2 regions of the Caproicibacterium argilliputei genome follow, and region 2 is predicted to be linked to the other one. Evidence: predicted binding sites of a transcription regulator. Region 2 holds the regulator's gene; the other holds the start of a gene.
The links. Region 2 encodes NrdR, which represses ribonucleotide reductase genes. Its sites were predicted from a motif close to CACNANATNTNGTG; they were not measured.
Positions count from the first base shown of each region.

Region 1: the regulator NrdR is predicted to act here: its motif matches at 8,168-8,181, upstream of PXC00_RS00215 (anaerobic ribonucleoside triphosphate reductase).

Region 1 is NZ_CP135996.1:40,700-55,777, reverse strand. It holds gene PXC00_RS00250 (peptidoglycan D,D-transpeptidase FtsI family protein) at 1-1,924, shown strand, start outside; gene PXC00_RS00245 (P-loop NTPase) at 2,079-2,822, shown strand; gene mgsA (methylglyoxal synthase) at 2,887-3,291, shown strand; gene hisS (histidine--tRNA ligase) at 3,447-4,748, shown strand; gene aspS (aspartate--tRNA ligase) at 5,108-6,883, shown strand; gene PXC00_RS00225 (epoxyqueuosine reductase QueH) at 6,962-7,612, shown strand; gene PXC00_RS00220 (winged helix-turn-helix transcriptional regulator) at 7,599-7,988, shown strand; gene PXC00_RS00215 (anaerobic ribonucleoside triphosphate reductase) at 8,366-10,666, shown strand; partial or broken gene nrdD (anaerobic ribonucleoside-triphosphate reductase) at 10,770-10,889, shown strand; gene nrdG (anaerobic ribonucleoside-triphosphate reductase activating protein) at 10,876-11,394, shown strand; gene PXC00_RS00200 (hypothetical protein) at 11,433-11,729, opposite strand; gene rsmI (16S rRNA (cytidine(1402)-2'-O)-methyltransferase) at 11,810-12,661, opposite strand; gene PXC00_RS00190 (tRNA1(Val) (adenine(37)-N6)-methyltransferase) at 12,658-13,416, opposite strand; gene PXC00_RS00185 (hypothetical protein) at 13,712-13,999, opposite strand; gene PXC00_RS00180 (hypothetical protein) at 14,018-14,185, opposite strand; gene PXC00_RS00175 (DUF362 domain-containing protein) at 14,401-14,571, opposite strand; gene PXC00_RS00170 (PSP1 domain-containing protein) at 14,668-15,078, opposite strand, start outside.
Region 2 is NZ_CP135996.1:1,367,286-1,382,363, reverse strand. It holds gene PXC00_RS06695 (UDP-N-acetylmuramoyl-tripeptide--D-alanyl-D-alanine ligase) at 1-528, opposite strand, end outside; gene PXC00_RS06690 (UDP-N-acetylmuramoyl-L-alanyl-D-glutamate--2,6-diaminopimelate ligase) at 605-2,080, opposite strand; gene PXC00_RS06685 (glycosyltransferase) at 2,100-3,317, opposite strand; gene PXC00_RS06680 (glycosyltransferase family 2 protein) at 3,327-4,391, opposite strand; gene PXC00_RS06675 (glycosyltransferase) at 4,684-5,937, shown strand; gene PXC00_RS06670 (DUF421 domain-containing protein) at 6,107-6,721, shown strand; gene PXC00_RS06665 (DUF4363 family protein) at 6,718-7,098, shown strand; gene nrdR (transcriptional regulator NrdR) at 7,154-7,633, opposite strand; gene PXC00_RS06655 (sugar phosphate isomerase/epimerase family protein) at 7,696-8,544, opposite strand; gene PXC00_RS06650 (asparaginase) at 8,600-9,580, opposite strand; gene PXC00_RS06645 (hypothetical protein) at 9,711-10,145, shown strand; gene PXC00_RS06640 (ATP-binding cassette domain-containing protein) at 10,252-12,159, shown strand; gene PXC00_RS06635 (HPr family phosphocarrier protein) at 12,211-12,450, opposite strand; gene mtaB (tRNA (N(6)-L-threonylcarbamoyladenosine(37)-C(2))-methylthiotransferase MtaB) at 12,628-13,911, shown strand; gene PXC00_RS06625 (glycoside hydrolase family 10 protein) at 13,912-15,078, opposite strand, start outside.

The sequences.
Region 1 (15,078 bases), 1.3 Mb from region 2:
CCTGGTCACCATGCCGACCAACCGCGGCGAAATCGTGGACAAAAACGGCGTGGGGCTGGCCACCAATAAAACCGGCTATTCCCTGCAGTTTGACCACGCCTACATGACCTCGAAAACCGAAAACACCACCATTCTGCGGCTGATTCGCCTAATGGAAAAGCGCGGTGAAAAGTGGCTGGACACCCTGCCGATCATTATGGACAGCAAGGGAAACTATGTTTTTAAGCAAAATGCGGAAGATGACATCAAGTATTTGAAGTCCAAAAGTATGCTGGGCGTCAACGACTACGCAAACGCGCCCACCTGTATGCAGGATCTCATTGATATGTACTTTAAAAAATCTTCCAAAAACGACAACCCCACAGCAGGCTACAGCAAGGCCGATTTGCGCAAGGTGGTGTCTGTGCGTTATGCCATGACCTTGCAGGGATTTGACTATTCCTTGAACACCCCTTACACCTTTGCGGAAAATGTCAGCCGCGAAACCGTTGAAATCGTCAGCGAAAACAGCGACAGCCTGCCCGGCGTGACCGCCAAAGTCACCACCACCCGCGAAAATCCCAACAGCACGCTGATTCCGCAGGTAGTTGGCACCATGGGTGCCATTTCCGAAGAGGAATATAACAAGCTAAAGGGGAAAGGCTACCACCTAAACGACCGCATCGGCAAATCCGGCATTGAAAGCGCGCTGGAAAGCACACTGCGCGGCACGGAAGGCCAGAAAAGCCTGACATTGGACTCTTCCGGCACCGTGACCGACGAAAAGGTGCTGAAAGCGCCGGTAAACGGCAAGACCGTTTACCTGACCATTGACTCGAACCTGCAGAAAGTGGCATCCGAGGCCCTTGCTGAAAACGTAAAAGCGGCGCACGCGGCACAGCCGCTCTGCAACGGCGGCGGCGTTGTCGTGCTGAACGTCAAGGATTTTTCCGTGCTGGCGGCGGCCTCTTACCCGTCGTATGACTTGGCAAAGTATCCTTCTGACACGGCTTACACCAACAAACTGCTCAGTGACTCCACCCATCCGCTGATGGATCGTGCATTCGGCAGCGCCTACACCCCCGGCTCTATTTTTAAGCCGTCGGTGGCGCTTGCCGCCCTGCAGGAAGGTATTATCAACGAAAATACAACCTTTGTCTGCAACCACATTTACCGCCGCTTTGAAAGCAACGGCTACACCCCGAAGTGTGAGGGAAATCACGGTCCGATTTCCCTAACGCGCGCGTTGGAGCAGTCCTGTAACATCTTCTTCTTTGAAACCGGATTTTATACAAAAATTGCCAATATGAACGTTTACGCGAAAAAGCTTGGCCTTGGAGAAAGCACCGGCGTGGAAATCGCGGAAAGCACCGGCACACTGGCAGGCCCGGCAGAACGCAAGGTTTCCGGCGGCGAGTGGACGCCGGAAGACACGATTCAGGCCGCTATCGGGCAGAGTGACAACCAATTTACGCCGGCACAGCTCGCAGCCTATGTGGCAACCATCGCCAACGACGGCACCCGCAAGCAGATGCATTTAGTAGACCATGTCACCGATTACAGCCGCAAAAAGACCATCTCCACCACCAATCCGAAGGTTTATACCGACAACAGCAGCTACAGCTTCCTTTCCAAAAAAAATCTGGATCTTGTCAAAGAAGGGATGCGCGATGTGTGCGCCAGCCCGCATGGCACTGCTTATTCCACGTTCGGGCAGTACCCCATAGCTGTTGCCGCCAAAACCGGTACCGCGGAAACCAGCCAGGCTGACAACACCACGTTCATTACGTTTGCACCGTATGACAATCCGCAAATTGCAATTGCGGTTGTCATTGAGCATGGTCAAAAGGGAAAATACAGCCAAAACGTAGCGAAAGCCATCTATGACGCCTACTTTAAAGTAAATCAGTCTTCCGGAACCAGCTCTACAGCAAAGACCAACTGAGCCGCGCGGCAAATACCCTTTTCTTTTTTGTGGACTTTGCTTCATCAAAATCGACTTTTTGTTTTTGTGCATTTCTGACAAAGAAACAAAAAGGTGCAATAAAATCTTTGACTATTTAGAGCGATTGTGTTAGTATGAACATGAGGTTATAAGCATGGGAGCAGTAACGGTCATCACATCTGGAAAAGGCGGTGTCGGCAAATCCACCACAACCGCCCATACGGGTCTGGCGCTGGCAGCCCGCGGCAGGCGGGTGCTTCTGCTGGACTGCGACGCGGGGCTTGGGTGCCTGGATATGCTGCTGGGGGTTTCTCAGCGCCGTGTCTTTGACCTATCCGATGTCGTTTCCGGCGCTGCCTCACCGGCAAAAGCCATTTACGCAAGTCCGCTGATGGACGGGCTGTTTTTAATGCCGGCACCACTGCATGAAGAGGATCTGGTCAGCACAGGTGTCATGCAGCAGCTGGTACCAGCACTGGCGCGGCATTACGACCATGTTTTGATTGACTGCCCGGCAGGGCTGGGCACCGGTTTCCGCAGCGCGTGCGCGGCAGCAGACCGCGCGGTGGTGGTTTCCACGCCAGACGGTGTCAGCGCGGCAGCTGCGGCTAAAGTGCGCGGGCAGCTGCTGGAAGTCGGCATTACGGAACAACGGCTTGCTATCAACCGATTTTCCGCCGCGTTTTTCCGGCAAGCACATTTTTTCAGCGATTTGGACGCGGTCATTGACGCCACCGGCATTCAGCTGATTGCCGTCATACCGGAAGACAGCGCGTTGCGCGCCGCGGCGGTAACCGGTCTGCCGCCAAAAGACTGCCCCGCGGCGCTGGCGTTTGCGCGGCTTGCCCTGCGGCTGGAGGGGCGCAACGTTCCGCTTCCGCCTTTGCAAAAATTATGATTATCTGATTTACATAGACTTTCTGCTTTTACGCAGAGTTTCCCTTGAAGGAGGATTCCGTTTCATGAACATTGCTCTGATTGCGCACGACGCAAAAAAGGAATTGATGGTGCAGTTCTGCATCGCCTACTGCGGTGTACTCAGCCGGCACGATCTGTGCGCAACCGGCACCACCGGTAAGCTGGTCAGCGAAGCAACCGGCCTGCAGATTCAGAAGTTCCTCAGCGGGAGCCAGGGCGGCGACCAGCAGATTTCGGCACGGATTGCCTGCAATGAAGTGGATTTGCTTCTGTTTTTCCGCGACCCGCTTACTGCAAAGCCCAGCGAGCCGAATGATATGAATATGCTTCGTCTCTGTGATATGCACAACATTCCGGTTGCCACCAACATCGCTACGGCGGAAGTGCTGATTCACGGTCTGGAGCGCGGCGACCTTGACTGGCGCAACATCCTCAACCCCAAGGGCTGAGCGTTCTTTTAAAAAAGTATTTGAGCCGCCTGCAGGCAGTCTTTTCCGGCTGCCTGCAGGCGGCTCGTCTTTTTGCCGAAACCCACCGCGTTCGGCTTTTCTTTGCACAGTAAATATGCTATAATGAGCAGGTTAGAATACAGGAGGGAATGACTATGGAACTGATTACACAGGTGCCCCGCGGCACACAGGACATTTTGCCCGGGCAAAGCGAAAAGTGGCAGGCAATCGAACAGGTTCTGCGCGAGGAGGCCGCCCTGCACGGGTTCGGCGAAGTACGCACGCCGGTTTTCGAGCATACCGAGTTGTTTCAGCGCGGCGTAGGCGACACCACGGACGTTGTGCAAAAAGAAATGTACACGTTCCTGGACAAAGGCAACCGTTCCATTTCCCTACGTCCGGAGGGCACCGCGGGTGCAACCCGCGCCCTGTTGGAGCACGGACTTTATGCTGCTGCACTGCCGCAGAAATTCTGGTATGAAACCAGCTGTTACCGCTATGAAAAGGTGCAGAAGGGCCGCCTGCGCGAGCTGCACCAATTTGGTGTGGAAATGTACGGCTCCGCAGACCCGCTGGCTGACGCAGAAGTGATTTCCGTTGCGGACTCTGTATTCCACCGGCTCGGTGTGAAAAATCTGACACTGGAACTGAACTCCATCGGCTGCCCCACCTGCCGTGCGGCGTACACCAAGGCTCTGCAGGAATACTTTGGGCAGTATAAAGACCAGCTTTGTGAAACCTGCCTTTCCCGGCTGGATCGCAACCCTATGCGGCTGCTGGACTGCAAGGTAGAAACCTGCCACAAAATTGGCGAAAACGCACCGTCCATTCTGGATTATCTCTGCGATGACTGCAAGGCACACTTTGAAAAAGTAAAGGAAGCGCTGAACGCGCTGCAGATTGCTTATCAGGTCAACGACCGCATTGTGCGCGGACTGGATTACTACACGCGCACAGTTTTTGAGTTTACAACCAACGACCTTGGCAGCCAGGGAACTGTCTGTGGCGGCGGACGCTATGATGGTCTTGTGCAGGAACTGGGCGGTCCGGCGATGCCGGCGCTTGGATTCGGCCTTGGGCTGGACCGTCTGCTTCTGTTGATGGAAGCGCAGGGAATTGAATTCCCCGCACCGAAAAAATGTGACCTGTACCTTGCCAGCCTTGGCGATGCCGCGCGGTTAAAGAGCCTGACGCTGGCGAGCGCGCTGCGCACTTGCGGCGTTGCGGCGGCATTTGACGACCTTGGCCGCGGTCTCAAGGCACAGATGAAATATGCGGACAAGATTGGTGCGCGGTTCAGCATGGTTCTCGGCGATAATGAAATTTCGTCCGGGAAAGCGCAGGTCAAAAACATGGAAACCGGTGAAAAGGTAGAAATTTCGTTGGGCGAAACTTTCACAACAGAGTTTGCCGCCCTGGATGCGGCGGGCGGGGAGCCCCCGCTGGCAGTGTGCTGAAGCTCACGCGGGGAGCCCCCGCTGGCGGTGTGCTGAAGCTCACGGAGCGTGCTTTCGCTTCTTTTACAGTCTGCGTCAACGTCAATGCAGCACTCCGAGCAGGTTGCTTTCCGTCGCTTTCTCAGAAAGCGACTGGGGGTGTGGGGGCGAAGCCCGCCACGACCTTTTGTAAGAGAAGCAGGTTCGGGCTGCAAGCCCGAGTGAAAAAGTTTGCTGTCGTCTGCCTCTCAAATGCTCCGGTGGAGCGTTTGAAAGGGAAGCGTAAACAAGCGTATGTGAAAACTGCACACACCGCATGACCATTCCATTATGTTCATTTACATTTCTCATATTTTTATATTTTTCTTTGGAGGCACATTATGGCAGAATTTATGACCGGACTAAAGCGAAGCTGCTACTGCGGCGAGCCGCGTTTGTCCGATGCCGGAAAAACATTGACTCTTTGCGGCTGGGTACAGCATCAGCGTGACCTAGGCCAGCTGATTTTCATAGATCTGCGGGACCGCAGCGGCATTATGCAGCTTGCGTTTGATGAGGATACCGACCGTGAGGTGTTCCAAAAAGCATTTTCCTGCCGCAGCGAGTTCGTTCTGGCGGCAACCGGCACCGTACGCGAGCGTACTAGCAAGAATCCGGATCTGCCGACCGGCGACATTGAATTGGCCGTTACCGAGTTGCGCATCCTGGCAAAGAGCGAAACGCCGCCTTTTGCTATTGAAGAAAACTCAAAAGTTTCCAATGAAACACGCTTAAAGTACCGCTACCTTGACCTGCGCCGTCCGGATATGCAGCGAATCCTCACTGCCCGCCACCGCATTGTGAAAACAGCACATGACTACTTTGACGACAATGGCTTTTTGGAAATTGAAACGCCGGACTTAATCAAATCCACACCGGAGGGCGCACGTGATTACCTGGTGCCAAGTCGGATTTTCGGCGGAAAATTCTTTGCCCTGCCGCAAAGTCCGCAGCTTTACAAACAGCTGCTGATGGTTTCCGGCTTTGACCGCTATATGCAGGTTGCGCGCTGCTTCCGCGACGAGGATTTGCGCGCGGACCGGCAGCCGGAATTTACCCAGATTGACTTTGAAATGAGTTTTGTCGAGCAGGAAGATGTCATGGCCATTGGTGAAGGCTTCATCAAAAAAGCTTACAAAGACCTGCTGAATATGGACATCCCCACACCGCTGCGCCGCATGACCTGGCAGGAAGCCATGAACCGCTTCGGTTCGGACAAGCCCGACCTGCGCTTCGGCATGGAACTGCACGATGTCAGCGACTGCGTTAAAAATACCGAATTTAAGGTATTCCGCGGTGCACTGGCAGAAGGCTCTGTGCGCGGCATTAACCTCAAAGGCAAGGCAAATGACCTTTCCCGCAAGGAAATTGACAAACTGGGTGAATGGGTAAAATCCTACGGTGCAAAAGGCCTTGCGTGGACTCGTCTGGCGGACAAGGAAACCAGCAGCTACGAGAAATTCCTTGCACCGGAGGAAGTACAGGCCATCCGCACCGCGCTGGATGCCCAGCCGGGCGATGTGCTGTTCCTGGTGGCAAGTGATGAAAACAGCGTGGTTTACGCTTCTTTGGGCGCACTGCGTTGCGAGCTGGCGCGCCGCTTTGACCTGATTGACAAATCCAAACCCTGCCTGCTGTGGATTACCGACTTCCCGATGTTTGAGTACAGCAAGGAAGAGGGACGGTGGATGGCAATGCACCACCCCTTTACCATGCCGAATCCGGAAGATTTGGACCGCCTGGAAAGCGACCCCGGTTCAGTACGCTCCATTGCGTACGATATGGTCATCAACGGTTACGAAGCCGGCGGCGGCAGCATTCGTATCCACGACACTGAGCTGCAGGCGCGGATGCTGAAAGCACTCGGCTTTGCGCAGGAAGACGCCGAACGCCGCTTCGGCTTCCTGCTGAACGCCTTGAAGTACGGCGCACCGCCGCACGGCGGCATGGCATGGGGGCTGGAACGTCTGGTCATGGTTCTGCTGGGCATTGACGATATGCGCGACACGGTTGCATTCCCGAAGGTTTCCTCCTCTGCAGACCTGATGTCCAACGCACCGGATGTGGTGGATGAAAAGCAGCTGCGAGATCTCAGCATCGCCGTTGCAAAAGAATAAATTTTAACACCAAAGCCGCGCGTTCGCAAAAACCGCGCGGCTTTTTTCGCGATAAAACCTGACAGGAGGTGAGCCCACATGATGAAAAAAAATTATCAGCTGGAACTGGATAAAGTAGTAACCAACCTGACGGAAAACTGCCACCCGCGTTTGCTGCTGCACGCCTGCTGCGCACCCTGCAGCAGCTATGTGCTGGAATATCTGTCCCGCTTTTTTGATATTACCCTCTTTTACTACAATCCGAATATTACATCCAAAGAAGAATACAGCAAACGTGTGCAGGAGGTACAGCGCCTGCTGCAGGAAATGCCGCTGCCGGCGCCGGTTTCCTTTTTAGCGGGGCGCTACGACCCAGAGCGCTTCTTTGCCATGGCAAAGGGAATGGAAACCCTGCCGGAGGGCGGGCAGCGCTGCTTTGCCTGCTACCGACTGCGCCTAACCGAAGCAGCTGCCGCCGCAAAAACAGGCGGTTTTGACTGGTTTACCACAACCCTTTCCATCAGTCCGCACAAAAACGCGCAGAAGCTCAATGAAATCGGGCTGGAACTTGCGCAGCAGGCTGGCGTGCGGTGGCTGCCGTCAGACTTTAAAAAACGCGGCGGTTACCAGCGCAGCATCGCACTTTCCCGCCAGTACAGCCTGTACCGGCAAAATTACTGCGGGTGCATCTATTCACAGACAGAGGCCGAACAGCGCCGAAAGGGGGATTGCAGCCTTGAAAAAGGATAAAAGCAAAGAAAAGAAAAGCAAAAAACGCCTGCGGGAACAGCCCACCGCCCCCGCGCCGCTCACAGCGCTCCCCGCACAAAAACAGGATGCACTGCTCTGCCGCGCACTGGAGGCGGTTGGCGGCAAGTGGAAGCTGCGGGTTCTCTTCGCCCTGGGAAGCGGAAAGGACTTGCGCTACAGCGAAATCCGCGGCAGTGTCGCGGGCATTACCGACATGATGCTCAGCCAGAGCCTGCGGGAACTCTGTGCCGCCGGTTTGGCCGAGCGCAAGCAGTTTCAGCAGATTCCGCCGCGCGTGGAATATCACATGACAGAAAAAGCCGCCGGCGCACTGGAAGCTGCCGCTTTGCTGTGCACTTGGGCAAAACAGCTGTGAAGCTTTCAAAACACTACCGCTTGTGTTTTTTAAATATTTTTTTTATACGTTTCCGCTACCTGTTGATAACTGGTTGAAAAGTGTGGAAAACCAGAAGAATCGCCGTCATTTCGCGCCCTGCGCGTGTCGGAAACGGTGGATAACTCTGTTGACAGTTAGAAAACCGTCGGATTCTTATACACTATATGTAGTTATGTGAAACCGCATCATGTCTACATGCGGTATTTTTTGTTTGACAATCGATGGGCACGGTGCTACAATAGGCTCAGCGTCAGGGGAAAAGCAAAGCTTACAGCTGCTTTTCCCGGTTCATCCACCGGAATACTTCCCGCAGCCAGTTCTTTTGGCTGCCCGTCAGACAAGGAGAAACCCTCACGATGTATAAACAAATCCGTAAGCGCAGCGGGGAATTGGCTGCATTTGATTCGCAGAAAATTTCTAATGCCGTCGCCAAAGCAAACCAATCCGTCAAGGATGAAAAAATTACCGAAATGGATTTAAAGAAACTGGTTGACACCATCATCGCTGCTCTGCCAAAAGGGAAAGTACCCACCGTTGAGCAGGTGCAGGATGTGGTAGAGGCCAAGCTGATTGCCGCGGACTACGCGAAAACCGCTAAAGCCTACATTTTGTACCGCGCAGAGCACAACAAAATCCGTCAGGCCGAAGGTGACCTGATGAATATTTACAAGGAACTGACCTTTTGCGATGCCAAGGATGTGGATCTGAAGCGTGAAAACGCCAATATCGATGCCGACACTGCCATGGGTACCATGCTGAAGTACGGCAGCGAGGGCAGCAAATACTTCATCAACAACTATGTGCTGCCCAAAGACATTGCCGCCGCCCATCTGAACGGCGACATCCACATTCACGACGAAGATTTTTATATGCTGACAGAAACCTGCTGCCAGATAGACCTGCTCAAGCTGTTCAAAAACGGTTTCTGCACCGGCCACGGCACCCTGCGCGAACCGAACGACATCCGCTCCTACGCGGCGCTTGCCTGCATCGCCATTCAGGCAAACCAAAACGAAATGCACGGCGGACAGGCTGTGCCGAACTTTGACTATTCCATGGAGCCGGGCGTTAAAAAAACCTACCGAAAGATGTACCGACTAGGGCTTTCGCTGTACTTTGAAGCTGCCCTCGGTATGTCGGAAAAAGATGCCGAAGCGCTTGCCGCGTACCTGCACGACGAACTGCAGGCCGCCATTTTCATGGACAACGGCGATGTGCTAGAACAAAAGCTTGTCGCACTGCTGCCGGCACATCAGCGCAAAAATGGCTATCAGGAAATTACAGAAGAGCAGGCGCACGCCGCACACCGCTTTGCGGCACACACTGCCTGGGAAGAAACCGACAAAGCCACCTATCAGGCCATGGAAGCGTTGATTCACAACTTGAACACCATGAATTCCCGCGCCGGCGCACAGGTTCCGTTCTCCAGCATTAACTACGGCACCTGCACCAGCCCCGAGGCACGCATGGTGATGCGCAACCTGCTGAAAGCTACGGATGCAGGTCTGGGCGACGGCGAAACGCCGATTTTTCCCGTTCAGATTTTCAAGGTCAAAGAGGGTGTCAATTACAATCCTGGCGACCCGAATTACGATTTGTTTAAGTTGGCAATGAAAACCAGTGCCAAGCGGCTGTTTCCGAACTTTAGCTTTATTGATGCGCCGTTTAACCTGCAGTATTACGATGGCAGCTACAACAGTGAAGTTGCTTACATGGGCTGCCGTACCCGCGTCATGGGCAACGTACACGACCGCACCAAAGAGGTCACCTGCGGCCGCGGCAATTTGAGTTTTACCAGCATCAATCTGCCGCGCATCGGCATTGAGGCGCATCACGACGTGAAAAAGTTCTATCAGATTCTGGACGAACGCATTGACCTGTGCATCCGGCAGCTGCTGCATCGCTTTAAAATTCAGTGCAGCAAAAGGGTTTACAACTATCCCTTCCTGATGGGGCAGGGTGTTTGGATTGACTCAGAAAAGCTTGGCCCGAATGACAGTGTCGCGGAGGTTTTAAAGCACGGCACCCTTTCCGTTGGCTTTATCGGTCTTGCAGAAACACTGGTTGCACTCGTTGGCAAGCACCACGGGGAAAGCGAAGAAAGCCAAAAACTCGGTTTGGAAATCATCGGTCATATGCGCAAACGTATGGATGACGAAAGCGAAAAAACCGGCCTGAACTTTACCCTGCTTGCCACACCTGCTGAGGGGCTTTCCGGACAGTTCGTGAAAATCGACAAAGTAAAGTACGGCATTCTGCCCGGCATTACCGACCGCGATTACTACACGAACTCTTTCCATGTGCCAGTGTACTACCCCATCAGCGCATTTAAAAAGATCCGCACCGAAGCGCCGTACCATGCAATGACCAATGCCGGACACATCTCCTATGTTGAGTTGGACGGCGACACCTGCAAAAATCTGGACGCTTTTGAAGCGGTGGTGCGCTGCATGAAGGAAGCCGGCATCGGCTACGGCAGTGTGAACCATCCGGTTGACCGCGACCCAATCTGCGGCTACAACGGTGTGATTGACAATGTGTGCCCGCGCTGCGGCCGCCGCGAGGGCGAGCCGGTCAGCATAGAACGGCTCAATGAACTGCGCAAGAAGTACCCGCATATGCCTGCCATTGAGGGCTGCGGCTGCGATGGCCGGTAATCCTGGTCTTCTATACAAAGAAATTTCACAACATAGATAGAATCAATACAAAGGAGAGATTATCATGACAGAGCGTATTATCGAGAAGAACAACATGATTGGCGAGGGCGTCGGTTTTGAGCGTATCCGCCGCATTACCGGTTACTTGGTCGGCACCATGGATCGCTGGAACAACGCGAAGGCAGCCGAGGAAAAGGATCGCGTGAAGCATGGCCTGCACTGAACTGCGTTTAGCCGGCACGGAGCCGGAGTCCATTGTGGACGGCCGCGGTATCCGCTACACCATCTTTGTGCAGGGATGTCCGCATAACTGCCCCAACTGCCAGAATCCGCAGACACACGACTTCCACGGCGGCACGGTCACTTCCTTTGACACTCTGCTCGATAAAATCAAGCAGAACCCGATGCTGCGGGGTGTTACCTTTTCCGGCGGCGAGCCATTCTGCCAAGCGGAAGCATTGGCTGACCTTGCGGTGCGTCTGAAGGCGGAAACCAAGCTGGACTTAACCATCTACTCCGGCTGGACGTACGAGCAGCTGCTGCAAAAGCACGATGCAGAGGTGAATCGCCTGTTAAGCTTAGCGGATTATCTGGTTGACGGGCCGTACATCGAAGCGCAGCGTGACTTAACCCTGCACTTCCGCGGCAGCCGCAACCAACGTGTCATTGACTTGAATGCCACCCGAAAAGTCGGGCACGTTGTTTTGGACGATTTGGACGAAGAATAGAGAAATGGTGTACAGCGAAACCTGCTGTACATCATTTTTTATTGCTCATTTTCTTTAAGCTCCTGATTCGCTTTGAAGTCCCGGTAGCGATCCACCAAAATCGAAACCAACAGCACAATCTGCAGAATGAAAATGACCGCCTGCATCGCATTTGCGTAGGCAAGCATATTCATCGCGGCGTCGACATTACCCGTAAACTGCACCTGCAGTGTACCTCCGCCAAAGCTCACACTTTTGTCACTCACCAGCAGCCACGCAAGCTTCGGCGTGAAAAACTGGACAATAAGTAGAACGACAAATGTGACGTACTTCCAGAAATTATCTTTTTCTTTCATGGCGATTTCCTCCACACGATATGCAAATTCTTCCTGAAGTTAGTGTATAATAACCACCTTGATTTGTCAATACGTGGATTTCATTGCTTTCTTTTTGGGGCGCTGCCTTCGGCTGTCAGTTCCTTATAAATTGCGTTCTTCCGGCAGCCGGTCGCAGCGGCGGCTTCCCGCGCAGCGGAAGACGCAGAGGAACCGCCCGCCACCAAAGACCGCGCCAGTTCCACGGCATCCTCTAAAGGTGTTTCCTGTTCCTCCGGCTTTGGCGCGCCCGCAATCACCAGCACAAATTCGCCGCGCGGCGGATTTTCCGTGTAATACTGCACTGCCTCGGCAAGCGTGGTGCGGCGCACCTCCTCATGGATTTTGGTCAGCTCCCGCACCAGCGAAAGCTGCCGATCACCCCATGCGGCAAGCATATCTGTCAGCGTCGTCAGCAGCTTATGCGGCGCTTCGTAAAAAACCATGGTACGGCGTTCCTGTTTGACCTCTTCCAAGTGTTCGCGGCGGCTTTTTTTGTTGACACTTAAAAAGCCCTCAAAGGTAAAGCGTCCGCTCGGCAGGCCGGATACCGCCAGCGCCGTCACCACCGCACTCGGTCCCGGCACCGCCACCACCGGAATGCCGCGTTCATGCGCCTGCCGCACCAGCAGCTCGCCGGGGTCTGAAATCGCCGGCATACCGGCATCGCTGACCTGCGCGCAGTTTTCGCCCGCCTCCACGCGAGAGAGCACCACCTCGCCGCGTTCCAGTTTGTTGTGCTCAAAATAGCTGATGAGCGGCTTTTTAATACCGAAATGCGTCAGCAATTTCAGCGTGACGCGGGTATCCTCCGCCGCAATAAAATCCACACTGCGCAAAATCTCCACCGCACGGGGGGAAAGATCCCCCAAATTTCCGATGGGTGTCCCTACAATATATAATGTTCCGCTCATTTGTATCCCTCTCCGTATTCGCCGTAAATGGCTTTCATTTCTGCTGTGCAGGCACCGGTTTCCTCTTCCAACAGCAGCACCGGCTCCACCGTCAAGCCGGTTTTTCCGCCCCGCCGCGCTTCCAAGAGAAACAAGGAGGGTGCCTTTTGCACACGGTGCTGCACCAACCGCAGGCGCTTCGGCTCTAACCCCGCAGCGGAAAGCACGCAGCAGGCTTCCGCCAGACGCTCCGGACGCAGACAGCACACAAACCGCCCGCCCCAGCGCAGCACCCGCGCGGCCGCGGCGGCAACCTGCGCAAAGGTACAACCGGTTTCGTGGCGTGCGGCTGCCTTGCTGCCGTGTGGGTTTCGGATACCGGTACCCAGCGGCTTGTACGGCGGATTGCACGCCACCAAGTCCAAATCCAGCGGCAGAGGCAGGGCTTTGGCAGGTTCCTCCGCCAAACGGCGCAGGTCATACTCCAGCACCTGCATCTGCGCAAAACCGTTTTGCTGTGCGCCGCGGCGCGCCTGCCCGCACGCCTGCGGCTGAATTTCCAGTGCGTAAACCGCGCGCGGCGCACTGCGGCAGCACCACAGCAGAGAAATCATGCCGCAGCCGGTGCCGAACTCCGCACAGCGCTCGCCGCGCTTCGGCATGGAATAGTGCGCCAGCAGAATTGTGTCGGTATTAAACGTATGCGCCGGCGAAACAATCACGCTGTGCCCGCCGCCAATCGGCTCCAATCGTTCAGACGGTTCCAACTGAACCACTGTGCGCTCCCTCCTGTCCATCCATTCTTATAACAATACTCTTCTCTAGTTTACAGAACCAGACGGCTTTATGCAATGCTTATTTGAAAAGGATTTCTATACAGGCAGTGTCGCCACAAAAAAAGTCCCTCGGAAAAGCTCCGAAGGACTTCGCTTTCGCGTCAGAAACATATCGGCGCACCGGAACGTGTCCCGAACCGTTGCCTTTTGCCTTGACCTCTGCCTGTACGGAAGAAACCGTACCGTTATCAAATCCTTTTCTGCTCCAAAATTTCTGCTTGCTCACAGCGCCCTTTTACTTTGTAACCGCGTGGGTTTCGCCGGTCGCCTCGTCCGTCCAGGCGGTGACCACCCAAATGCCAGTTTTGTCCTTGCGCACCGGCTGGCGAAGCGTCAGCGTGACCGCCGGCTTGCCGTCTTTGGAAAAGGTCATCTTCAGGGTATCGCCGACGGTTTCTTTTTTTATGGAATCACCGGTACCCGCCAGTTCGTTCTTCTTCAATGTTTCCGTTAAAAACTTATTTGCGACATCCTCTGGGTCAAGCCGCCCCGTGTGGTGCCCCGCATCCGTATCCCCCTGCATTTCTTTGTACTGTTTAATCTACCCAGTCGAAAACACGGTGTTGCTCGCGGAAACCGACGTACTGGCCGCGGTGCTGCCTGTGCCGGAAGAACCTGCCGCCTGTGCGCCGCAGGCAGAAAGCAGCAGCAAACCGGAGCAAATCCCCGCCGCAAGCAGCACAGAGAGCCGAACTTTCTTCCTTTTCATACTTTTACTCATCTCCTTAAAAAATATCCTCAAATTCATGCAAGCGCCATCGCGCTCCCAAAATTGATCTACCTTGATCCTATACTTTTGGATATAAAAGTAAATATTTGCAACAATTCTGTAATCAATTTCTGCGCGGCAAGCAGAAAAAAAGGGGGCGACACGCCAAAACGCGCCGTCCTCTTTTTTGCTTTGTTCCGCAGGCTTTTTAGAATTTAAGCCTCTTTCGGAGCGCCAACGGGGCAGACACCCGCGCAGGAGCCGCAGGAAATGCAAGTATCCTCGTTGATTTCATATTTGCCGTCGCCCTCAGAAATTGCGTTCACCGGGCACTCTGCAGCGCAAGCGCCGCAGGAAATACATTCGCTGCCAATCTGATATGCCATTTTGACACACCTCCAATATTAGTTTTCGTTATTATTCTATCATACTTTCCTTGAAATGCAAGCAGTATTTGCCGAAACACACAGAATTCCAGTTCTTTAGGGATTTCCGCTGTCTGCGGAAGCGTCCGAAGATGCCGCTTCCGGCTCCGGGCGGTCCTTTCGGTACTTTCCCTTTTGCCGCGGGCGGGCTGTGGGGCCGTGCAGGACTTTCACCTGACTGACCCTGCAGCTGATGGGAGCGGCCTCCGGCGAGGAAGTATCCAGATGCACCTGCAGCACACCGGTCAGCAGGCTGACCCCCACCACCGTACCGCGCCCCTCCGGCGTGCTGACATAGGAACCTTGCGGCGGGGTATTCCGCTGCAAATCCTGGTACGCTTCCTGCTCATACTTGAGGCAGCACATCAGCCGCCCGCAGGTGCCGGAAATTTTCACCGGATTCAGCGACAGCCCCTGCTCCTTTGCCATCTTGATGGACACTGGCTGAAAGCCCGCCAAAAACTGGCT
Region 2 (15,078 bases):
TTCGCCGAACTGGCTCATACCCATTTCGACCACGGCAGCTTCTGTCTGCGGTTCCAGCTGAAACATGGTCAGTGGAACGCCCACCTGGCTGTTTTGATTGCCCTGCGTTTTCATAACCTGATAACGTGCAGACAAAGCCAGGGCAACCATTTCTTTCGTTGTCGTTTTTCCAACGCTGCCGGTAATGCCGACAACCGGGCCCGTAAAGCGACGGCGGTAAGCGGCAGCCAGCTTCTGCAAGGCCTCTGCTGTGTCCGGTACAGAAATCAGCGCTCCCGTCGCGGTGGTACCATCCACCGGCTCCTGTGTCAGTGCAGCTGCGGCACCGGCGGTAAAGACCGCCGGAATATAAATATGCGCGTCTGTCCTTTCCCCTTTCAGCGGAACGAACAGCGAACCCGGCTGCGCCTGGCGGCTGTCGACACATACACTGGAAATGATTTTCTGCGGCTCTCCGCACAGCAGCTTTCCACCACACATACGTGCCGTTTCTTTAATTGTAATCTGCATGGCTTTTGGTGTACACACCCTTTCCAATCTCTGCAATTTGCAGATTTAAAAAGGCACGAAAACTCCGTACCTCGGCTTTTCAAATCAAATGCTGTCAAAGACTCTCGGCAGGCAGTTTCCCCTCTGCCATTAAAATTTCGCGAACCACCTCGCGCTCGTCAAAGGGATATTTCACACCTTTGATTTCCTGATAGTCCTCATGCCCTTTACCGGCGAGCACAATCACATCCCCCTCCTGCGCATTGTCCAAACAGAAGCGGATGGCTTCCTTTCGGTCAGGAATCACCACATACTTGCCGACTGTTTTATGCAAACCCACTTCAATATCCGCCAGGATATCCATGACATTTTCGTCACGGGAATTGTCAGCTGTGATGACAGAAAGATCGGCAAGCTTGCCGCTCATTTCCCCCATTTCGTAGCGGCGCAGCTTCGGGCGGTTTCCGCCCGCACCAAAAAGGCAGACCAAGCGGCGCGGATGGTACTCCCGCAAAGTGGACAGAATATTCTGCATACTCACAGCATTGTGGGCATAATCAATCAGCAGTGTATAATTGCCGGGCACCGGAACCGGCTCCACACGGCCCTTCACTTTTACGGTGTCCAGCCCTCTCCGAACATCGGCAAGCGACACGCCGAACTGCTGACAGACTGCAACCGCGCCAAGTGCGTTGTATACATTAAATCTGCCGGAAATGTCCACCTGCACATGACCCCGCATACTGCCGCACAGATCAAACCCAACGCCGAGATATCCCGGCTTAGAAATCAGGCAGTCATTTTCCGCGCGCAGCTGCGCTTCTTTCCGAAAACCATAGGTAGAAAGCGTGCAGGTGTGCCCTGCCGTAATCCCCTGCCAGTTGGCATCATCCACGTTAATAATGCCCAGACGGCATTTTTGAAACAGCAGCGCTTTGCAGGCCATGTATTCCTGCATATCCTTATGCTCCAAACCGCCAATATGGTCTTCGCTGAAATTGGTAAAAAGACCGATATCAAATGAAAAACCATCGACACGGTGGTCACGCAGACCGATGGAACTTGCCTCCAGCACGCAGGCTTTGCAGCCGGCCTCCACCATCATATGCATAAACTTTTGGATATCATACGACTCCGGTGTGGTATTGTTCGTTTTAATAACCTGTGAACCAACCACAGTACCGATGGTGCCGATAATGCCGGTCGGGATGCCCGCCGCTTCCAGAATCGAATGAATCATATACGTAGAAGTGGTTTTGCCTTTTGTTCCGGTTACGCCAATCACTTTCAGTTGCTTTGCCGGATGGCCAAACCACGCTGCAGAAAGCAGTGCAAGTGCTTCTCGGGTGTCCTTCACACGTATTTCCGCACAGGATACCGGCGCGATGTCATGCTGTGTCACAATCGCACAGGCGCCATCTGCCGCTGCCTGTGCGGCGAAAGCATGGCTGTCTGTCCGGCTGCCGACCAAGCAGACGAACACGCTGCCCGCCTTTACTTTGCGCGAATCATAAGTAATTCCTGTTACAGTTTTCTGCAGATCGCCGGATGTCCGGCAGGGCATCTTCTCCAGAAGTTCTTGGATGGTCATCTCTTGCACACCTCAACTTTCATGATTCTGCAGACTGCTGTTCGGCAGGGGTTCCCGCAAGCAGTGCATACAGTTTTTGGATTTCCTCTACATTGGAGGAATCCATCTCGGACAGCGTCTGTTCCAGCTTGCCGCGCAGGGCAGCGTCTGTCAATAGACGTTCCAATCCTTCCGCGATTCCCTGCGGATTCATCGGAACAATCAAACCGGTTTCTCCATCTGTAATCTGGTCTTTTGCCGTTGAAAAGTCTGTCAGCAGAATTGGCTTACACAGCGCCATCGCTTCATCCACTGCGATGCTTTTCCCCTCAAAGCGAGACGGCTGCAAATACACATCACACGCCTTGACAAAGGGATAAGGATTGCCCTGCTCCCCCAGAAAAACAATATCCTCTGTAAGGCCGTACTCCTGAATCTGCGCCTGCAGCGCCTCTTTTTCAGGGCCAATACCTATAATATACCAGCGGAACTGCAGACCCTTTCTGCGCAGTGCCCGAATGGCCGGAATCGCAAGATCCAGTCCTTTCTGTTGGGACAGACGCGCAATGGTCAGCACCCGCAGACCTTGATAGGAATCAGAAACAGCCAAAGGCTCCTCCGCCAGCTTTTGCAGGAACGGCGGGGAAAGCAGATTATACTGTACATGGAATTTTTCAGCAAGGGCAGGAAATGTGCGAACCAATGCGTCCCGACAGGATTCGGAAACGGTGCAGACAGCGTTCAGCTTCGTCAGATACGGTTCGTCAAATGCGCGGTTCAAACCCATCGCCGTGTAATCACCGTGGATAAAGCCGATTTTTCGTTTTGCCTGCACATTTTCCACGCAGTAATAAATCGGCTGCCCTTCCATAAATGCGACCGCCGCATCATACGGCTTGGTGTTTTTCCGAACGAAATGCCGCTCTACCTTCCACATTTTCACAAGCCGCTCGCCCATGGTTCCGCGCAGACCCGCCAGAGTCACGCCGGTGCGGCACAAAGCGGTCAGCGGCTGCTTCTGCTTCAGCAGCAGGGGCAGTGCCTGCCGGATATTCCGCTTGTATGCCTGCGGAAACAGCGGCGGCAGTAAATGGACCTGTTTCGGCACACGCGGCAAAAACAGGCCATCATTTGCAAAAAGCTGTAAATCGACATCATAAGTGCTATAATCAAATAAAGACAGCAGCGTAACCAGACTTTTTTCAATTCCGCCGCTGTGCAGACTGTAATTTATAAAAAGAATTCTTTTTTTCGGCATGAAAATCTCCTACTGATTCTCGATATTTTTTTGAAGATGCTTTGTATAAAGGCTGTAAAATAAATATGCCTGCTCTACAGAGCCACTTTTGATCACCCGGTGAATCAGCCGGTCGGCAAAGGTTCCGTTCTGAAAGTACGAGCTCTGTGCGGCACGCTGCAGAATCGGGTCCGCCAAAATACCGCGGATTTCTTCTTTTTTGCCGGCGCGATCTTTCAGATTGCCCTTACTGAATACATTCACCAGCGCACTGTGCCCGGCATTGCGCAGATACCACGCCAAATGGCGCGGTTCCAAATCCGCGTAAGCGTGCTGCTCTTTCAGAAATTCCGCTGTCATCGTAAAACAACGCGAAAGTTTCTGCATCTTCTCGGCACGGTATCGCGTGCTCAGGGAATTTCCATTGAACCGATAGTGATAAACCGGTACATCCAGAAACAGGGTTTTTGCCGAATAGAAATGTGCCCGAATGCTGACCGGTAAATCCTCCAGCATGACTTCTTCTTCATTGGGGTACAGCAAGCTGTGCGCAAGAAACCATTCCCGGCGGTACAGGCGACGCCATGCACTCCCCAGCATTTCCACGCTTCGCCACGGCGTGCTGCCGGCATCTGGGCCAAGCAGTTCCTCCAGCATTTTTTGGTTGTCTTCCGCACGGTCGGAAGGGCAGTCGATTGGCAGCGTGCTCAGCCGACTGACACCCGCACTTTCATTTTCCCGCACGAAATTAAAAACTGCCAGATCCGCCGTAGCTGCAGCGGTAGGTTCCACAACAGACGCAAGGGTATTTTCCCCCAGCCAGTCGTCCGCGTCGATAAAAAGCAGGTACTCCCCTTGTGCGCGCTGCGCGCCAAAGTTGCGTGTGTCTCCCAAACCGCCGTGCGGCTTGTCATAAACCGTGATTCGCTGGTCCTGACGCTCCAAGGCATGGGCGGCCTCCAAGGATTTATCCGGTGAGGCATCATTGACCAGCAGCAGTTCAAAGTCCTGAAAGGACTGTGACAGAATACTTTCCACACAGGTTTTCAGGTATTCCTCCGCGTTGTACACGGGTACAATAATTGATAGCTTCAAAATCACAGGCTCCTTCTTCACGTTTTCCGGTATCCACATTTCGGTGTCATTTCACTTTTGAAAATTTCTAACCGTATAGGGCCGCCGGACAAAATGATATTTTCTGCAGTTGAGCAGGCTGCAGATCCTCCTGATTTGTCTATTATACCATTGTGTGACCGTCAATACAACGAAAATTTGCCGGGACAAACGCATTCAACTTGTAAATGTTCGGGAAGTATGCTATCCTGTATGCAGAATTCTGTAATTTTATGCTCGACTTTTAGGAGAGTTAGATATAGGAGGGAAACGGATGCAGGATTGTCTCGTACTGCTGACAAAGGTCTATCCGTTTGATAAAGGCGAGGAATTTATTGAGGATGAAATTCCGATTCTGGCGCAGGCGTTCAGCCAGGTTATCGTCATCGCCACCAGCACAGCGGAAAATGCTGTGCAGACACGTACAGTTCCCGAAAATGTGAAGGTACACCGTATTTCAGCCAAAGACATCCGCCGAAAATTACCGGCAGCCGCCGCAAGTCTGCTGCTTTCGCGCAGCTGTCACGGATTCGCGGGCCGTGAAGAAAAAAAAGCTGCCGGTCGCTCCATGAAAGCCCGGCTTTTCCTGCGCTATTTCATCGCAAAAAGTGAACTGGTTTTTCAGGCAAGCCGCCGGATTCTGCTGCCCTACCACTTAGAATCTTGCGACAGCGTTACCTTTTACGCTTACTGGTTTTATGACGTTGCTGTGGCTGCAAGCCAATTAAAAAAATACTGTACCGCGAAGTCCTGCAAAGCAGTTTGCCGCGCACACGGTTACGATCTTTACAAAGAGCGGCAGTCCAGCGGTTTCCTGCCGCTGCGGCCGTACCTTTTAAAAAGTCTGGACGCCGTCTACCCCTGCAGTCAGAATGGAACGAAGTACATACAGAATCATTGGCCCGGATTTGAGGAAAAAGTGCATACGGCATACTTAGGAACACAGGACTACAGTTTAGGCCCTGCCCCACAGACGGATTCATTCCATATTGTCAGCTGCTGCCACATTGTTCCGCTAAAGCGAGTAAACCTACTGGCGCAGGCACTGTCCCAGCTGCAGGACAGTGGTTTGAACCTAAAATGGACACATATCGGCGGCGGGGACGGATTGGAAGACCTGCGCAGCTATGCGGCGGAGAACCTTTCTTTTATGGATGTGGATTTGCACGGGGCACTGCCCAATGAGCAGCTGATGCAGTTTTACCAGTCTACTCCGGTCAACGTGTTTGTCAACACAAGCAGCAGCGAGGGGCTGCCGGTGTCCATCATGGAGGCGGCTTCCTTTGGAATTCCGGCGATTGCCACCGACGTTGGCGGCACGGGGGAATTGGTCAAATCTGACAGAACTGGCTGGCTGCTGTCGGCAGACTTGACACCGGAAGTGCTGGCTTCAACCATTCTGGAGGCTGCAAAACAGCCTGCTGACACAGCCGCCGCAATGCGGAATCGCTGTCGAACGCTTTGGGAGCAGCAGTTTAACGGCGTCAAAAATTTCACCGCTTTTGCGGAAAAGCTAAAGCCGTTTTAAAGAAAAGAATAGATAAAAGCAGGGCCTGCAAATCCGCAGGGCCTGCTTTTTTATGAAAATGTATGTTTTCATTTTTTGTACAAACACTATCTGACGGTGATGCAGTGTGACAATTTCGTTTATTCGCACCCTGTTGCTATATATCCTGATTATAGCGGCGGTCCGTCTGATGGGGAAACGGCAGATCAGCGAACTGCAGACCAGCGAGCTTGTCGTTACCCTGCTGATTTCCGATATTGCGGCCATTCCTATGCAGGACAGCGGTCAGCCGCTTGTAAGCGGCGTGCTGCCGATTGCCGTTTTGGTGTTCTGCGAACTGTTTGCGTCTTGGTTCATGATGAAAAGCGGCAAGTTCCGAAAAATCATCTGCGGCAAGCCCATTATCATTATTCTGGACGGTGTCATTCAGCAGCAGGAAATGAAAAAGCTGCGCCTGACCACAGAGGATCTGTTCGAGGAACTGCGGGAAAAAGATGTCTTTTCCCTGAAAGATGTTGCTTACGCCATTGTGGAAACCAATGGACGCATCAGCATCATTAAAAAGCCCGACCGAGAGCAGCCAACCGCCGGAATGCTCGGCGTTGCGGTTCCCAGCAGCGGCATCGAAGCTGTTGTGATCAGTGACGGGACGGTCAGCAGAACTTCCCTGCAGCTCTGTGGAAAAAGTCAAAAATGGCTGGAGGGAATTCTGCGGCATGAGCAGGTCAATTTGGCGGATATTTTTTTAATGACCGCCAATACTAAAGGCGAATATCAAATTATTCCGCGGGAGGAAACGCTATGAAACGCATGGCAGCGGCGGTGGTTCTGCTGGCCGCTTCTTTAGGGCTCTGCTTCGCTGGCAGCCACGTTACGGCAAGGTTGACAAATCAGCTTGACGGCACACTTTCCGATGCCCGCACAGCGGCGCTGCAAAATGACCGAAAAACCGCTTACCGGCTGAGTCTGCAGGCAAAAAAGGATTGGGAAAATGCCCATGAAACGCTCTGCACCTTTCAGCCGCACAGCAGGTTGGAATCCGTCGACCAGACTCTGGCAACCCTGCCCGACCTGGCAAAGGCTGAGAATCTGGAGCAGTTTGCAAGCGAATGTGCCCGCGGCGAAGTGTTGGCCAAAAACCTGCGCGAAGGGGAGCTGCCGCTTCTGCAGAATATTCTATAAAACAAAACACAGCCGGTACAGCAGAACACGGAAAAATTCTGCTGTACCGGCTGGTTTAGTGTTTCGATGTCTGCTGGTTCTGCCGCGTCTGAATAATCTCATTTAACTCATCCAAAAACGTGTTGATGTCCTGAAACTGACGATAAACGGATGCAAAGCGCACATACGCCACCTCATCAATGGCTTTGAGCTTTTCCATAGCATATTCTCCGATTTTGGAGGACTCCACTTCCCGGTCCAGAGAATTTTGCAGGTTCGTTTCAATTTCATCTACCAGACGTTCCAGTGTTGCCAGGGAAACCGGACGCTTTTCGCAGGCACGCAACAAACCGCGCAGCAGCTTGCTGCGGTCAAAGGCTTCCCTGGATTTATCTTTTTTAATAACGATAACCGGAACTGTTTCAATCACCTCATAAGTCGTGAAGCGCTTTCCACATTTTAAACATTCCCGTCGGCGGCGAATGCGCTCTCCCTCATCCGTTGGCCGGGAATCAATAACCTTGCTTTCTTCGTGCCCGCAAAAAGGACATTTCATAGCATCACACCTCAAAATTCCGTTTCCGTTGAAAATCCTGCTGGCTTTTGTTAATTATTTAATTATATCATGCTTTCGGAATTTTTTGCAACTGTTTTGCCATCTGCCTGTGTTTGTTTCTGAAAAAGGCGCTGATAACATTCCACTACTTCTCTGGCTTCAACCAATTCCGACTCAGCCCCAAAGCTGGAACGGTAAACTTCAATCATACAATCACCGGAAAAGTGCTGTACGGCGAGCTGCCGCATGAGCTTCGCGTAATCCATGGTTCCGCGGCCAGGCAACAGACACGACTGACCCGGCCGGTTGTCATTAATGTGCACGTGTACCAACTGCTCCCCCATGGCAGCGCAGGTTTCAAATGGGCTGAAGCCTGCCCGCACCGACTGCTTGACGTCCAGAACAAAAGCACAGTCATTTTGCAGATAAGCGCGCATATGCCGCAGAAAGTCCGGTTGGCTGCTGCGAAACAGATTTACATTTTCCTGCGCCGTTGTCACGCCAAAAGTCCGCCCTGCTTCTAAAAGGCGGTGGTAATGTGAAAAGTAACTTTCTTCCGTCATATCCGACACTTTCTCAATCCGCTGCCCGTGCAGCACCAGCAGCTGTGCCCCCAGCAGGCTGGCTGCCTCAAAGTAATGTTTGTAAAACTCCACGGTATCTTCAAAGCGGCGTTCATACCCGGAAAAAAGCAGTAGGCTTTCGTAGCCGGATGTAAAGGGATGTACGCTGCGCGCTGTAGCGCCATACTCATTCAGCATCCGTGCAAGTCCCTTTACATACGTCGGTTCCAACTCTCGAAATGTATTGAAGAAAAACTCAAAGTGCCGAAATCCGAGTTTCAAAAGCTTTTCCAAACCTTTTTCCAGCAGTTCCGGATACAAGCACGCAGTCGAAATGCCAACCTTCATCAGAGATTCCTCCTATGGTTGTTGCTTATGGCAGTGTTATACGTCCTGCAGCAGTCTAACCCCACAGGATGTCATGGTTGATTGTTGTGTAAAACAGTTTTCGTACGCGCTGCGGCTCATGCGTCTGTGCCAAAGCCCACATCAATTTGGTGACGGTGGATTCCAATGTCATATCATAGGTTTCCAGCAGACCGAAGCGCTCTTTTGCCCGATGCCCCACCTGATAAACAGCCATGTCGCTTCCTTCATGCGGCACTTGTGTGGCTACAACAATCGTTTTGCCCGCTTCAGAAAGCTGCGCAAGCGCCTCTCCGTACAGGTCAGGAACACCGCCAACCCCGTAGCTTTCAATAATGAATCCATCGCAGAGCTGCCCCACTGCGGAGAAAGCCGCCGCCGGCAAACCGGGCGTCAGCTTCAAGGCGGAAACACGTGTGTCAAGCGAATCTGAAAATTCCGGTTTGCCTTCCGCAGGGAAATGCATATACTTCACAATGCGCCCATCGCGGATAACTGCCAGCTCCGGAAAGTTAATGCTGGAAAACGCATTGTAGCTTTTCGAGCGGATTTTGCGCGCCCGGGTACCGGCAATTACACGTCCGCCAAACACAATGCATACGCCCGGCTCCCCTGCGCTGGCCCAGCGCAGACTGTCTTCCAGATTGGTTTTGGCATCGGTGACGTCCATATCAATCGGTTTCTGCGAGCCGGTGACCACAATCGGCTTGGCGGAACCGCGAATCAGATAGGAAAGCGCTGCAGCTGTGTACGCCATGGTGTCGGTTCCATGGCAGATGACAAAACCATCATAAGTGTCATAACACGTACGCACCGTATCCGCAATCAAAAGCCAGTGCTGCGGCTGAATATTCGTACTATCCAAGTTGAGCACCTGCCGGGTATCTATTTGGCAAAACGCCTGGGCTTCCGGTACATAAGAAAGCAGTTCTTCCGGTGACAGCTGCGGAACCAGACCGTCGTTCGTTTTTCGCGACGCGATGGTTCCCCCTGTCGCAATTAGCAAAATTCGTTTCATAAAGACCCTTTCGTCTGATATTCGTACCTGAAAATTTTTCAATTCCATTTTATTATAACACAGAAAAAGAAAGCCTGCACGGTTATCCGTCTGCCTGACAGGGCACACTAAGCGCAAAGGGGGATGTGCGATGCACGGCGAAAATACGGAAATTTTAACAGAAGTCTATAAAGCAAGCGAAATGGGCCTTGCGGCGACGGAAATCCTGCTGCCAAAGGTGCAGGATGCCAAAATGCGCAGGCAGATTCAAAGTCAGCGGCAAACCTATGTGTCCACTGCCGGAAAAGCCGCGCGGATGCTGCAAAAGAAAGGCGCGGCACCGGATGCCGGAAAGCGGCCGGTGCAAAAGGCCATGCTTTGGGGCAGCATTCAGATGAACACTCTGGCAGACAGTTCTTCCCAGCATATTGCGGAAATGATGATTCAAGGCACCACCATGGGCATTGTTGACCTGCAGAAGCGGCTCAACGAACTGCCAAAAGCTGACAGTGACTCCCGCCGGATTGCAGAGAATTTTTTAAAAGACCAGCAGCAAACCATCGATGAACTCAAGCATTTGCTGTAAACTTGCTTTTGCCGCTGGGTTTCAGTATAATAAAAAGACAGGTCCGCAGGGTCCTCCCTAAATTCAGAAAATCTGGCGGCAGATTTACATATTGGAGACGAAACGAATGGCATTACTCAGCACCAGCAACTTGGAAAAAAGCTTCGGCACGGATGTGATTTTTCACGGTGTGTCCTTTGAAGTGCAGCAAAACGATCGGATTGGTCTGGTCGGCGTCAACGGTTCCGGTAAAACCACGCTTTTTAAAACACTGACCGGTGAGTACACGCCGGATGCCGGAAATCTTTATCAGGCTAAAAACACCGTTTTGGGATATATGGAACAGCACGTTTGCCGGGACTTAGACCGCACCGCCTATGCGGAGGTTCTCACGGTTTTCACCGATCTGCTCAACATGGAAAAAGAACTGAACGAACTTAACAATGCTGTCACCGCCCAGCCTACCGACGCTTTGATTGAGCGGCAAACCCTGCTGAATGAGCAGTTTGTACAGAGCGGCGGGCTGACGTTTCGTTCCCGTGCGCGTAGTGCGCTGCTCGGCCTTGGCTTCACAGACGAACAGATGGGACAGGTTGTCGGCGTGCTCAGCGGTGGGCAAAAGGCGAAGCTGCAGCTTGCAAAGATGCTGCTTTCCGGCGCCAATCTGCTGCTGCTGGACGAACCAACCAACCACCTGGACATTCAAAGCGTGGAATGGCTTGAGGACTTTCTGCGCGGTTGGAGCGGTGCATTTCTGGTCATTTCCCATGACCGTTACTTTCTGGACCGGCTCTGCAGCCGAATCTTTGAACTGGAAAATGGGCATCTGACAACCTACAAAGGCAGCTATACCGCATTTCAGGAGCAGAAAGAGCTGAACGAACTTTCCGTACAAAGGCAGTATGACAACACCCAGCGCGAAATTAAGCGCATGGAGGATATGGTTACACAGTTTCGCCGCTGGAACCGCGAAAAAAGTATTCGTAAGGCTGAAAGCAAAGAAAAAGCCATTGCCAAGTTGGAAAGCACGTTGGTCACGCCGGAAGCAAAGCAGGCTTCCCTTTCCTTTCAATTTCCAGTGGCGCAGCGCAGCGGCAACGATGTGCTGCAGGCAGAGGGGCTTTCACTTGCGTTTGAAGGACGCACCCTGTTTCACAATGTAGAGATTTCCCTGCACCGCAGTGAGCGCGTTTTCCTACTGGGTCCGAACGGCTGCGGAAAAACCTCACTGTTTAAAACACTACTCGAACAGTACCAGCCTGCTGCGGGAAAAGTACGCTTTGGCGCCAATGTCGACATCGGCTATTACGACCAGCTGCAGACCGGCCTGCATATGGAAAAGCGTGTGATTGATGAAATTTGGGACACATACCCCAAAATGACGGAAACCGAGGTGCGCTCTGCCCTTGCTATTTTTCTGTTCCGCGGGGATGATGTCTTTAAACCGGTTTCAGCGCTTTCCGGCGGAGAGCGTGCCCGTGTGCTGCTGCTCCGTCTGATGCTCAGTCAGGCAAACTTCCTGCTTTTGGACGAGCCGACCAACCATCTGGACATTGCCTCTAGCGAAGCACTGGAAAATGCCCTGCAGAACTATGAGGGAACCCTGTTTATCGTTTCGCATGACCGCTATCTTATCAATAAGCTGGCCGACCGCATTTACTGGCTGACGCCAAACGGCGCGGTTCCTTATGTGGGCAGTTACGATGCATTTCTGGAGCAGCGAAAAGCACAGCAGGCTCTGGCCGAAGCACAAAAGCAGGCAGCAGCGCCAAAAGAAAATGCCTATCAGCAGCGGAAAGCACAGCAGGCTGCTCTGCGAAAACAAAAAGCGCGCCTGCGCCATGTGGAAGACCGGATTGAAGAGCTGGAACAGCAGGCAGAAACCTTGAACACGCAGCTTTCTGACACAGCGGTCGCCAGTGACTATGAAAAAGCATTGGAACTGACACAGCAGCTGGACGATGTACGCCAAGAAAGCGACGCCCTGATGGAAGAGTGGGAAACGCTTTCGCAGCAAACAGTGGAAAATGCCTAGTTGTAAGGAAGCGGGCATCAAAAAAGAGCCTTGCGGCTCTTTCCTTCTTGCTTATTCCTCAGTTTTCGGCTGGAACGCCTTGAGCTTTTCCAGGAAAGCCCCCGCTTTGTCCGCTTCCACCTCAACGGTGACCGGCTGACTCAAATCCAAGCTGAAAACTCCCATAATGGACTTTGCGTCAATCTTGTACTTCGAATTTGTCAGGTTGACTTCAAAATCACATTGGTTGGTCAGGTTGACAAAGTTGCGAACGTCTTCAATGCTTGACAGCATAATTTGAGTAGTATACATTTCCTTTCCCTCCAGATAAATTACTTTTGTTCCGCAAGTTTTCCGCAAAAATGCACTGATTGCGAATGAACGAGAATATCATACAGCAGTTTGACAATGTTTTCAAGTGTCCATTTATGAATAATTTACAAACTTCATCCTGTTTCTTCACATTTGCCAAAGAAAGAAGGATCCCCCATGAAAGTTTCAGCCATAACGCTCGGCTGTAAGGTCAATCAATACGAAACACAAGCCATGCTCAGCCAACTGGAGCACACCGGCTTCACAGTATGCGATGGACCTGCTGATGTGGTTCTCATCAATTCCTGCACGGTTACCGCGCAGAGTGACCACAAAGTCCGCCAGACGCTGCACCGCGCTCGCCGCGATAACCCAACCGCGGTTCTGGTACTGACCGGCTGTATGCCGCAGGCGTTTCCGGAGCAAGCCGCGGCGCTTGCGGACGCAGACATTGTGCTGGGCAACTCCAACCGTGCCGCTTTGACAGAACAGATCCTCCACTATCTTTCCACGCATCAGCGTATTATAGACATTGAACCGCACAGTCAAAAATTTGAATCCATGCAGGTAACAAATTTTCACGAACGTACACGTGCTTTTGTGAAAATTGAGGACGGCTGCAACCGCTTTTGCTCCTACTGCATTATTCCCTACGCACGGGGGCGTGTTCGCTCAAAACCCTTGGCAGACGTGCGCACAGAACTGCAGGCGCTAGGGAAAAACGGGTATCGGGAAATTGTGTTAACCGGCATTAACCTGCCAGCCTATGGGCAGGATCTTGGCTTGACCCTCTGTGACGCCGTGGAGGTCGCCTGCAAAATTCCGGAAATTGCCCGTGTGCGGCTTGGCTCTCTGGAGCCGGAGCAGCTTTCTCCGCCGGTCATTGCCCGCCTTGCGGCTCAAAAAAAACTATGCCCACAGTTTCATCTATCCCTGCAAAGCGGCTGCACCGCCACGCTCAAGCGCATGAACCGTCACTACACGGCAGATGAATACCGCATGATTATTCAGAACTTGTGCGCCGCATTTGACAATGCCGCCATGACAACGGATATTATGGTCGGCTTCGCAGGGGAAACCGAACAGGAGTTTCAGGAAAGCCTGCAGTTTGCCAGAGAGATTGCCTTTGCAAAAGTCCATGTCTTCCCCTATTCCCGCCGCCCCGGAACTCGTGCCGCAGAACTGCCCGGTCAAGTTTCTAAAGCCGAAAAAGAACGCCGCAGCCATTTGATGACTGCGGCAGTAGAAGAAACGCGCGCCCGCTTCCTGCAGCAACAGGTCGGGCGAACGGAACCGGTTCTGTTTGAACGCCGCCGTACATCCGGCGGATTTGAGGGGTATACGCCCAATTATACGCCGGTGCTGACAGAATCCGCAGAAGATCTGTCCGGTCAAATTCTTCCGGTCAAAATCACCGAGGCATCTGCTGATTTCTGCAAAGGCGTTCTTGCAAATTTCTAGTTACTGGAACAATTTCATTACGTTCTGTACTTCCTCCTTTCGATTCTGCGAAATCAAATCATCATAGGCATAAAACATAAAGCCATCGCATTTCTGGGCACGTCCGGTTTGAATCTGCCTGGAAATGATATCGACACTGTTTTTCCAGGAGCCGCTGTCCACATCAGTATCTGTCTTGTAAAGCCCAAGGCCAAAGTACAGCTTGACATTCTTTGCGGTCACAAGGTTTTTCCAAGTCTGCACAGCAGTTTCATAGGGCAGAATGGGGTTGTCATAATTATAATAAAGCTGGGGGCACACATAGTCCACGTATCCCTGTGCCTGGCACCATGCCGCCGCATCCGCGCCGATTTTTCGGTCGTTGCTCAAATTTCCCTGCGGCGAAACCCCGAAAACCGCTTTCGGGCGGTTTTCTTTTACAGCACGGTAGGTGCGCGAGATTAAATCATTGATATTGGCGCAACGCCAGTCTGCAAGGGAAAGCGCTTCCCCTTCTTTTTTGCCGGTGCAGTACGCTTGATAAGAGGCTTTGTCAAACGCTTCCCCTTCGTCCGGATAAAAGTAATCATCAAACTGCACGCCGTCCACTGCGTAATTTTTAACGATTTCCGCAACACCGTCCACAATGTACTGCCGCACGCCCTCCCAGCCAGGGTCTAAATATTTTCCGTCCTTATAGGAAACCGCCCAGTCCTTTTTCGCGGTATCGCTGTGAAAAAGATTCCAGGGATTTTTCTGTGCAAGAATGGACGGCACGCCATTTAGTTGAATCCGCAGGGGATTGACCCATGCATGAAACTGCAGCCCTGCCTTGTGCGTAATTTCCACCATATCTTTCAGCGGATCGTAACCGGGATTGACTCCCTGCGTGTTACCCGTCAGACTGGACCACGGAAAGTATTTGGACGGATACATCGCATCGCCGAATGCACGCACATGCACAATCAGGGCATTCATTCCCTTAGCCTTTGCATTCTGCACGATTTGCGTGTATTTTTTGATAAATGCCGCTTCACTTTTATCTGTTTCTCCGCGCATATCCAGTGTGAGGTACGGCACCCAGACCGCGCGCATCTCATTGGCTGACGCAGTAGTGGGCACGGTCTGTGACGCCGCAGTCTTTGCTGCTGCAGATGTGGATGCAGACGCGTCGGCTGTACCGGAAAC